DNA from 3 places in the Paractinoplanes rhizophilus genome. Region 1 is predicted to be linked to each of the others. Evidence: riboswitches for the same ligand, from Rfam matches in the RefSeq annotation. Region 1 holds a riboswitch; each other region holds the start of a gene.

Region 1 (3,264 bases):
GACCTCGTACGTCTCGACCGGGATGCCCCGCATCGCGGCGCGCCGGGCCAGGATCAGCAGGTTGCCGCGGTCGCCGTACGTCGAGAGCAGGTCCGGATAGATCCAGACAATTCGCAAGATGCTCTCAGTCACGATTTTCCTTCTGTTTTCCGCCGCGGGCCAGCTCAGTTGACACGGTCCAACTCCGCTCGAATGTCCTGGAACGCCGTGTAGTTGGCGATCACTTCGAGGCGGCCGGGCGGTACTGCCTGGATCGCCTCGTCAAAACTCTTAACGTGCCGGAACGGCACACCGTTCACCTCGAGGCGAACCGCCAGGTCATAGGCCCGGTCACCGGTGATCAGCACCGGCCGGTCCCGCAACGGCGCGAAGTTCACGTCGTAGAGCCACGAGGTGTCGAGACCGTCGGGGTCCCGGGCGTTGACGGAGAGCAGGGTGGGTGCCTGCTCCGCCATGTCGAACGCCTCGAGCCAGCTTGCCGGGTTCTTCGCCAGCAGCAAACGGACGTTTCGTCCGTCCCGCTCGACCTGGGCGTAGCGGCCGGCCACCGAGGCGACCGTCGCGAGGTGCGGCAGGGCCTCGATCGGGCGGACCCCGAACTCGGCCGCGACCGCGAGGGCGGTGGCGGCGTTACCCAGGTTGACCTGCCCGGGGAGCTGGAGCTTGACGAGGTGCCAGTCGCCGCGCGGGTCGACCACGCCGTCGTCCTCGACGCGCCAGTGCGGTTGCGGGCGGCGCAGCGGGCAGCCGACGCACCACCAGTCGCCGCCGTTGCGCTCGATCGGGTGGCCGCTCTGCGGGCAGACGAACGAGTCGTCGAGCCAGCGCTGACCGGCGCTGAACCAGGTGACCTGCTGGCCGCTGCCCTCGGCTGCCCAGACGACCATCGGGTCGTCGGCGTTGGCGACCACGCGGACCTCGGGGTGGCCGGCGAGGGCGTCGCGCCACAGCTGCGCCATCATCGCCACCTCCTTGGCCCGGTCGAGCTGGTCGCGGGAGAGGTTGAGAAGGGCGACCACGCGCGGCCTGGTGGCGTCGATGACCCGGGCCAGGTAGTGCTCGTCGACCTCGAGGACCGCGAACGGGGTGACGCCGGCCTTGGCGAGCGCCGACGTGTGCCCGGTGGGCATGTTGGCGCCGAACGAGTTGGTGGCGACCCGGCCGATGTGCGAGACCGCGGCCGCGGCGAGCCGGGTCGTGGTGGTCTTGCCGTTGGTGCCCGAGATGAGGGCGACCGCGCGGCCCGAGGCGAGATGAGCCAGCAGGTCGGGGTCGATCTTGAGGCCGAGCCATCCGCCGATGACCGAGCCGTCGCCGCGTCCCGCGGCCCTGGAGAGCGCCGCCGCGGTCTTGGACACGCTGGTCGCAACCTTGGCCCGCAGGGGCATCTTGCCGTCCGTCACGGGAGCGAGGGTACCCGACCCGTTGGTTACATCCGGTTGCTGGCGGCCGGGAGTCTACTGAATGCCCTCTGGCCTGCGGACAAAGGGTTACAAGCACTTTTTGTGTGTCGTGTTTCACCCGTAACCTTCCACCGTTCGTGAGCGGCTCATGACGATGCGCGATGGCATTTGTCTCCGGGAGCTAACAAACTGGACAGTAACCCCTGTGCCAAACACGCTGCGTGATCAGACCAAGACCGACGATCAAGCGAGATTTCAGGTAGCAAGGTTGGGCCGGTCCGCCGTGGACCGGCTCGCGACGACCAGGCTCACGCCGAGCCCTGCCCCGGGCCGGGAGTCGCGACCACGCAGCACGCACGACCACAAAGGCATACGGGGGCAGGGACGGGGGACCCACAGCTTCTCGAGAGAGACAGCCGGTCCGCTCCGCCGCCACCCGCTCCGGTGGCGGGCAACGGGGCAACCTCGGGGTGAAGTCGGCCACCACGGCGACCGGGCATCCTTCCCGCCCGAACCCGACAGCTAACCTCGCAGGCGTGCCGGAGGGATTCCCTTACCGTGCACGAACAAAGTTCGAGCCGGCGTCGGCGGCTGTCCGTCGGCACCGGAACCGCCGCGCTGTCCCTGGGCCTCTGCCTCTGCGCGGGCCAGCTGATCTCGACGCCGGCGGCGAGTGCCGCCACCCCCGTCGTGACCGCTGCCCAGGCGGCGGCCGCCAAGCCCACTCCGCGAGTCGGCACCACGATCAGCTCGCGGACGATCAACAAGGGCCAGAAGATCCGGGTCACCGCCCGGTACTACAACCCCAAGACCGGCGCGGCGATCAAGCTCGGCTGGGTCAAGCTGCAGGGCTATCGCGGTGGCAAGTGGGTCGACCAGACCGCCACCAAGATCAACACTGCCGGTGCGGCCAACCTGTACTGGAAGCCGGCGTCAAGTGTCAGCGTCCGCGCCGTCTACATCGGCAACGGCGCGTACAACACCCACGTCGGGAAGTCGATCCGCGTCACGGTCCGGCAGAACAAGGGCGCGCGGATCCTGGCCGAGGCCAAGAAGCACACGGGCGCGCTGTACCTGTACGGCGCGGCGGGGCCGAAGCGGTTCGACTGCTCCGGTTTCACCAAGTACGTCTACAAGAAGGCGGCAGGCAAGTCGCTGCCGCACAAGGCCAACTCGCAGCAGAAGTACGGCAAGGCCGTCAGCAAGGGCAGCAAGAAGGTCGGTGACCTGATCATCTTCCGCTCGGGCTCGTACGGCTACCACGCGGGTATCTACGCCGGAAGCGGGTACATGTACGACTCCCCGCACACCGGCGCGCGGGTCGGCAAGCACAAGATGTACGGCAGCAACTACGTCGTACGCCGAATCGCCTGACGCACCAAGCGGAAAGGGCGCCCCGCGGTTCGCGGGGCGCCCCTTTCGTCCTCGACGTCACACCACGACGCTGACCAGACGTCCCGGCACGACGATGACCTTCCTGGGCTCGCGCCCGGCCAGCACCTCGCCGACCTCGGCCAGCGCGGCCGACCGGACGTCGGCCTCGCCGGTCTCCGGGGCGACCGAGATCCGGCCGCGCACCTTGCCGTTCACCTGCACCGGGTACGTGATCGACTCCGCCTTCAGCTGCGCCGGGTCCGCCACCGGGAAGTCGGCGTAGGCCAGCGTGTCCGGGTGGCCCAGCTTGCGCCACAGCTCCTCGGCCAGGTGCGGCGCGAACGGCGACACCATCAGCACCAGCGGCTCGACCGCCTCCCGCGAGACCACCGGCAGCGGGGTCAGCGCGTTGGTCAGCTCGATCAGCTTGGCGATCGCGGTGTTGAACCGCAGCTCGTCCATGTCCTCCCGGACACCGGCGATGGTC
Region 2 (3,264 bases), on a different contig from region 1:
TGGGCACGCCAGTCGAGTTTGCGCCACGAGTCGGCAAGTTGCCGCACCCGGTCGAGCGGGATGCCGTAGTCCCAGCCCGCGCCGGGCAGCTCGTCGGGCCAGCGGGTGCGGGCGAGCCGGTCGTGAAGGTCGTCGAGGTCGGCCTGCGCAACGTGAATGCGGTATTCGTTCATATGGCTAACGTTAGTCCGACTAACGTTAGAACGACAAATGTTAGGGTGATCACGTGGACCATGTGGAGCACCTGCCGAGTTGGCTGCTGACCCAGACGGCCGGGTACGCGGGACGCATGGTCAGCGCCCGGTTCGCCGATGTCGGCGCGCGCGGCTACCACTACCGGGTGCTCTCCTCGCTGGCCACCGGCGGCCCGGCCAGCCAGGCCGATCTCGGCCGGCGCGTCGGCATCCACCTCAGCGACATGGTCAAGGCGCTGAACGAGCTGGAGGCCGGCGGTTTCGTCCAGCGGGTGCCCAACCCCGGCGACCGCCGCCGCAACATCATCACGATCACCGATCGGGGCCGCGAGCGCGCCGAGCAGCTGGCGCGCCAGGTCAGCGCGATCCAGGACGAGGTGTTCGAGCCGCTCGACGACGCGGAGCGCGAGCAGCTGACGACGCTGCTGGGAAAGCTCTACCGGCACCACCGGGCTCGGGAGTCTCCCCCGCCGATGGAATGAGCCGCGCGGCTGGTTTGCGGCCTCGCGACGTGCTGAGGCCGAGGCAACTTTCCGTGTCGAGTGTGGAGACAACAATGCCGGCAGGGTTCAGAACCCCGCCGGCACAGTCATGAAGAACCTCTGCCCGGTCGCCGCTCGCCGGCGATCGGACCTCAGCCCGGTCGCCGGTAGCCGGCGATCGGACCCCGGTCGATCGTCGCCATCCGCACATGGTCGCCCGTGTGCGGCGCGTGCACCACCATGCCGCCGCCGATGTAGATGGCGACGTGATGGAGGCTTCCCGGGTAGTAGAAGACCAGGTCACCGGGCTGGAGATTGCTCCGGGACACGGACCTTCCCTCGTTCCACTGGTCCCTCGTGTAGTGCTCGAGGTGCACACCCACGCTGGCCCACGCCGCCTTCGTCAGGCCCGAGCAGTCGTAGCTGCCCGGTCCGTCGGCACCGAAGACGTAGGGCTTGCCGATGAGGTCGCAGGCCCGCTGCGCCGCACGGCCGCCCTTGTCGTTGGTGTAGGTGACAGGGCACGGTCCGGTCTTGTACGGCCCGTCGGCCTCGCCGGAGGCGCCGTACGCCTGGATCCGCAGCTTCTGCAGGCTGTCGATCTTCTTCTGGATCGCGGCCTTCTGCTTGGCCAGGTCGGCATCGCGGGCCGCGATGGACTTGGTCAGCACGTCCAGGTCGGACTTCATGCCGGCGTACTTGTCGCGAAGTTTCGCGACACCGGCGATCTGGTCCTGCTGGTGCCGGGCAAGCTGATCGAGATAGGTCAGCTTGTCGGTCAGCCCGGTGGGCGACCCACTCATGATCATGGCGTTGAACGCGTTCGGCGCGCCCTGCTTGTACGCGTCGACGGCCAGGCCACGAACCTGGGAAAGGGCGACGTCCACCTGCACCTGGAGCGGAGTGAGCTGCTTGGTGAGGTTCTTCAGCTGAGCCTGGTTCTTGAGCAGTTTTCCGTGCACGTCGTTGTACTGCTCGATGACCGGCTCGAGTTGGTTCCACTGCTTGTCGATCTCGGCCTCGACGGTGGCCGGGTCGGGTGCTGCGTGCGCTACGGACGGGCCGGTGAGAACGATCCCGACCGCGGCGGCGGCGCAGACGAGACTGCGCAGAACTGCGGCGCGGCGCGCCCCAATCCGTTTCACGTAGGTGCGTCATCCCTTCTTCCGTCTGGCCGCCGACCGGGTTAGCTGACGGGTTCGGGCGGGAAGCGCGCCCGGCCGCAGGGGGACTGCGGCTTCACCCCGACTACCTGGGTCCCCGGTTCGCCGCGTGCGGCGATTAGGCGGTGATCCGTCAGATCGGCCGGATGGACGATGGGGGGCTGCCGGACCGCCGACCACCGTACCCTCGATCATGTCGGTAACTGAAGTTGCCACGGCGGGGAAACTTCCTGCACGGCTTTCGCTACCGAGCGTGGTCAGAGCGGCCAGGCGTCCAGCGCGCGGTCGAGCCACGGGACCACCAGGATCACGGTGGGTAGCACCAGCAGGGCAAGCGCGGCGAGCGCCGCGACCGCGGTGAGCGCCCGCGACGGCGGTTGCGAGGCCGCCAGGCGGTCCAGCCGGCGCCGTTGCGAGTCCCGTTCGGGCACGACTTCCTCCGCCAGGGGGACGGCGTCGGTCAGGCGTTCGAGGGCGCCGCGCAGCGGCGCCGCGCCGGTGCGCTTTCTGGCGGCGTCGTCGGCCACCATCTCCAGGAGCACATGGACGGCGTCCAGCGGCGCCCGGCTGCGCAGGGGGCGGGGCACGGCGCGATAGAAGGCCGTGAACGACTCCATCACCACCTCGTGCCGGTGGCGCAGGTGGGTCTGCTCGTGGGCGAGGACGGCGTCGACCTGATCGCGGTCGAGCAGGCGCAGCGCGCCGTCGCTGAGCACCACGCGGGTCTCGCGGCCGGGCACGCAATACGCCAGCGGCAAGTTTCCGGCGAGGACCCGAACGTTTCCGGCGTCCAGTTCCTGGCGCTGCTCGGCCCGGTCGAGCAGGTCGACGAGCAGCCGATGCTTCGCGCGGCGGGCACGCGAGCGGCGCGAGACGCCCCACAGCGAGACCAGCAGCCGCAGCACGATGACGGCGGCGACGGCGAGGGCGCCGATCAGCGCGGCGGCGGTGACCGGTTTGCCGGAGCCGGCGGCGCGGGTCAGCTCCTCGGGCGCGGCGAGCACGACGCCGAGGGCGGAGAGCACGGCGGCCAGGGTGACGGCCTGCCACAGCAGCACGGCGGCGGCGGGCGCCCGGTCGGGCCAGCGGGCCCGCGCCAGCGGGCCGGGCACGATCAGCGACAGGGTCAGGCCGAGCGCGCCGAGCAGCAGCGCGGTCATCCGCCCCACCGGCCCGCTCGCCGCCCCGGCCACGAACGGCGAGCCATCATCCCTTCCGGGCGGCTTCGATGGCGGCCTGCAACGCCGCCGGCGAAAGTTGCCCGACGAAATACGCGAGGGCGGCGTCCTTGTCGGGGGTGGCGCTGAGCGCGTCGAGCATGACGGCCGCGGTCATCTCCTCACGCGACTGCGCCGGGACGTACCGGTAAGCCCGGTCGGCTTTCTGCTGCACGACGACCGATTTCTTGGCCAGCCGGTCGAGCAC
Region 3 (3,264 bases), on a different contig from region 1:
TGACCGCCGACGAGGTCACCTACTCGCTGCGCAACGGTGGCGGCTCGGCCCGCCTGGTCTTCACCCACCACGGCAAGGAGATCGAGGTGACCCAGGTGAAGCCGGTGACCGTGCCGATCCCGCCGCAGGGCCCGGTCGGCCCGCCGCCCACGCAGCCGGCCGGCCGGGCGCCGGTCCGCCGGGCGCCGCAGGACTGAGGGTTGTTCGGGGCCGGCCTCGAGTTGCACCTCGCCGTACGTCAGCGGCTTGGTCTCCACCGCCCCGAACAACCCTCACTGACCGAAAAGGGCCCCCAGCGGGGCCCTTTTCTTTAAAGCATCGAGACGTGTACGTGGTCCTTGTGGCTGCTCGCGCCGTGATAGGCGTGCCAGCCGGTGGCCGGGAACCAGATCTGCGCGTACCAGATGACGTAATAGATGCCCAGGCGATCGGCGTTGCGCACCAGGAACGCCATCAGGTCGTTGCCGTAGTTCTTCATGTCGGCGTTGTGCGCGACCGAGAATCCGCTCTTCTGCAACGACCAGTCGCAGGCCCGGCCCTTCGGATGCTCGAACGGGCCGCCGTCGCGGTGACAACCGACGAAGCGATTGAAGCCCGCCTTCTTCACCTCTTTGTACATGTGCAATGTACGGGCGGTGATGCAACCGCTTGTGGTCGGGTCGTTCACGTTGCATTTCTCGGCGGAGAATCCGCCGTCGGAGTTGCGCGGGGCCGGTGCCGCCCGCTTGGACACCGCGTCGACGAAGCCGCCGGTGAGGCTCTTGCCGCCGACCAGCGCGAGCGCCTTGTCGGCCGCCTCCTTCTGCTTCTTCATCGCGACCAGGTTGGTCTGCTGCTGCTTCACCTCGGCGTCGAGCTCCGCCTTCTTGGCGGTGACCTCGTCGATCGCCGTGTTGAGCTCGTGCAGCTTCCGGTCGTGCAGGGCGTTGATCTCCTCGAGCGAGACCGCCTTGGCGAGGAAGTCGTCCGATCCCTGGCTGCCGAGCAGGAAGCTCGCGGCGCCGAGGTGGCCGGTGCGGTACTGCTGCGCCGCGATCGCGTTGACCTCGGGAATCAGCGAGTCGCGCTTGGCCTCGGCCAGGTTGATCTCGATCGCGAGCTTCTTCTGCGTCGAGGTCGATTTCGCGACGGCCGCCTTGGCCTGCACAAACTTGCGGTTCGACGACTCGAGGACCTCGTTGAGGGTGGCGTTCGACTCGATCTCGTCACCCTTTTCGTCGGGCTGGGCCGACGAGGACGACGAATCGTCGGGATCGGCGCTCGCGGGCGCGGCGGGCGCCGCGAAGATCGAGGCAGCCACGAGCGGCGCCAGGGCGAGGGTCAGCCACCGGCGGGGACGTACGGTCATTCAGGTTCCTTCCGGGTTACCGCCGACCGGGTTAGCTGACGGGTTCGGGACGGAAGCGATCCCTACCGGGCCTCGTCTGTCGACTCGGCCCGGATTCACCCCTGCGAAACCTGGGTCCCCGGCTCGCCTCGCGGCGATTGGGCGGCGGCCTGCCGGCACCTCGGGGGCGGTGCCTCGGTGGCAGAGCCGCGGGTGAGTTTACCCGAGGTCGCGCGACAGTTCAGTGCCGGGAAAATGCGAATGTGGTAATCCTTCGGCCACTTTCCGTAATAAGTCGACAGACGGTTATCCGGTGATCGCGTGGAGTGCGAGATCTGTCGATCAATCGATGTCGTGGGTATCGTCGGTCCCGATCCCCGCCCGGGGATCGCCGCCTAATCGCCGCAAGGCGAGCCGGGGAACCACTGCGATTGAGGAAACTCAGCGTTGGGGTGAATCCACGCCGAAGGCGTGGTAGGGAACTTCCGTCCCGAACCCGTCAGCTAACTCGGTCGGCGGCCGACGGAAGGAACAGTTTGTGCGGCACATTACTGTCCGCCGGCGATTAGCGGCGACGCTCGCCATGCTGGTGGCCGCCTGCGGCCTGGCCTTCGCGGTCGCGGGGCCCGCCGCCGCGGCCCCGGGCGACACCGGCGACGACGGCGAGGGCGGCTCCAAGACCCTGATCCAGCAGCTCGAGGCCGCCTCCAAGGGTTACCTCGAGGCCAAGGACGCGCTGGCCGCGAGCAAGAAGCGGCAGGTCGAGCTGACCGCCCGGCTCAAGCAGCTGGACACCGACCTGGCCCCCCGGCAGGCCGCGTTCGACAAGATCGTCCAGCAGTCCTACATGAGCGGCCGGCTCGGCCCGATGAGCGCGCTGCTCACCGCGGACTCGGCCGGCGGGTTCCTGGACCGCGCCGAGACCCTCCAGACCGTCGCGGTGAAGGAGAAGGCCGTGATGGCCGACCTCCAGGCCACCCGCGACGGCCAGGCCAAGGCCAAGCTGGCGATCGAAGCGACCATCCGCGACCAGCAGAAGCAGGTCAACGTGATGGCCAAGCGCAAGGTCCAGGCCGAGAGCGCGCTCAAGGCGGCCAACGCCGGCCAGGACGACCCGCAGCCCAGCGACGGCGGCAGCAGCAAGGGCGCCGGCGCGTTCCAGGGTGGCAGCGGCATGGTGGACGACCCGACCAGCGGTGGCCGGATCACCCAGCGCATGCTGCACGCCATGCGGGAGGCCCAGGCGGACGGCTTCACCCACTACGTGCACTGCTTCCGCGAGCAGAACAGCGGCGAGCATCCCAAGGGCCGGGCCTGCGACTTCGCGGCCGACAAGGGCGGGTTCGGCGGGGTGGCGACCGGCAGCAGCAAGACGTACGGCAACAACCTGGCGAACTACTTCATCAACAACTCGAGCAAGCTGGGCGTGCTGTACGTCATCTGGTTCCGGCGCATCTGGCTGCCGAGCAGCGGCTGGAAGGCGTACACGAGGGGCAACGGCGACCCGTCGAGCGACCACACCAACCACGTGCACCTATCGGTACGCCCGTGAGCGACAGGAGTACGAGACCTGATGAGGCTTGTTCGCGACGGTGGAGACCGTTTGCATCACATGCGCTGATGCGAAGCTCGACGTAGATCGCGAACAAGCCTCATTTCTTCACGAAGGTCTCGTACTCCTTCATCACGTCCTCGGTCGGGCCGTCGGCCTTGATCACGCCGCTCTCCAGCCAGATGGTCCGCTCGCAGGTGTCCCGGATCGACTGCTCGCTGTGGCTGACCAGGAACACCGTGCCGGCCTCGGCGCGCAGGTCGCGCACCCGCTGCTCGCTGCGCTTGCGGAACTTCGCGTCGCCGGTCGCGAGGGCCTCGTCGATGAGCAGCACGTCGTGCTTCTTGGCCGCGGCGATCGCGAAGCGCAGCCGGGCGCCCATGCC

What was found. Region 1 has a riboswitch for cyclic di-AMP ahead of ACFQS1_RS04720 (C40 family peptidase). Riboswitches for the same ligand answer to the same signal wherever they lie in the genome.
Region 2: linked by a shared signal. The riboswitch ahead of ACFQS1_RS01380 (C40 family peptidase) and the one ahead of ACFQS1_RS04720 (C40 family peptidase) in region 1 are both predicted to bind cyclic di-AMP.
Region 3: linked by a shared signal. The riboswitch ahead of ACFQS1_RS09775 (coiled-coil domain-containing protein) and the one ahead of ACFQS1_RS04720 (C40 family peptidase) in region 1 are both predicted to bind cyclic di-AMP.

The regions. Positions count from the first base shown of each region.
Region 1 covers NZ_JBHTBJ010000002.1:173,925-177,188, forward strand. The annotation lists gene ACFQS1_RS04710 (type 1 glutamine amidotransferase) at 1-135, opposite strand, end outside; gene ACFQS1_RS04715 (Mur ligase family protein) at 165-1,388, opposite strand; cyclic di-AMP (ydaO/yuaA leader) riboswitch at 1,824-1,955, shown strand; gene ACFQS1_RS04720 (C40 family peptidase) at 1,962-2,777, shown strand; gene leuS (leucine--tRNA ligase) at 2,835-3,264, opposite strand, start outside.
Region 2 covers NZ_JBHTBJ010000001.1:317,613-320,876, forward strand. The annotation lists gene ACFQS1_RS01370 (epoxide hydrolase family protein) at 1-173, opposite strand, end outside; gene ACFQS1_RS01375 (MarR family winged helix-turn-helix transcriptional regulator) at 227-676, shown strand; gene ACFQS1_RS01380 (C40 family peptidase) at 829-1,821, opposite strand; cyclic di-AMP (ydaO/yuaA leader) riboswitch at 1,838-1,974, opposite strand; gene ACFQS1_RS01385 (M56 family metallopeptidase) at 2,097-2,999, opposite strand; gene ACFQS1_RS01390 (BlaI/MecI/CopY family transcriptional regulator) at 3,046-3,264, opposite strand, start outside.
Region 3 covers NZ_JBHTBJ010000005.1:144,682-147,945, reverse strand. The annotation lists gene ACFQS1_RS09780 (glycoside hydrolase family 65 protein) at 1-197, shown strand, start outside; gene ACFQS1_RS09775 (coiled-coil domain-containing protein) at 311-1,348, opposite strand; cyclic di-AMP (ydaO/yuaA leader) riboswitch at 1,354-1,502, opposite strand; cyclic di-AMP (ydaO/yuaA leader) riboswitch at 1,710-1,861, shown strand; gene ACFQS1_RS09770 (coiled-coil domain-containing protein) at 1,866-2,879, shown strand; gene ACFQS1_RS09765 (ABC transporter ATP-binding protein) at 2,980-3,264, opposite strand, start outside.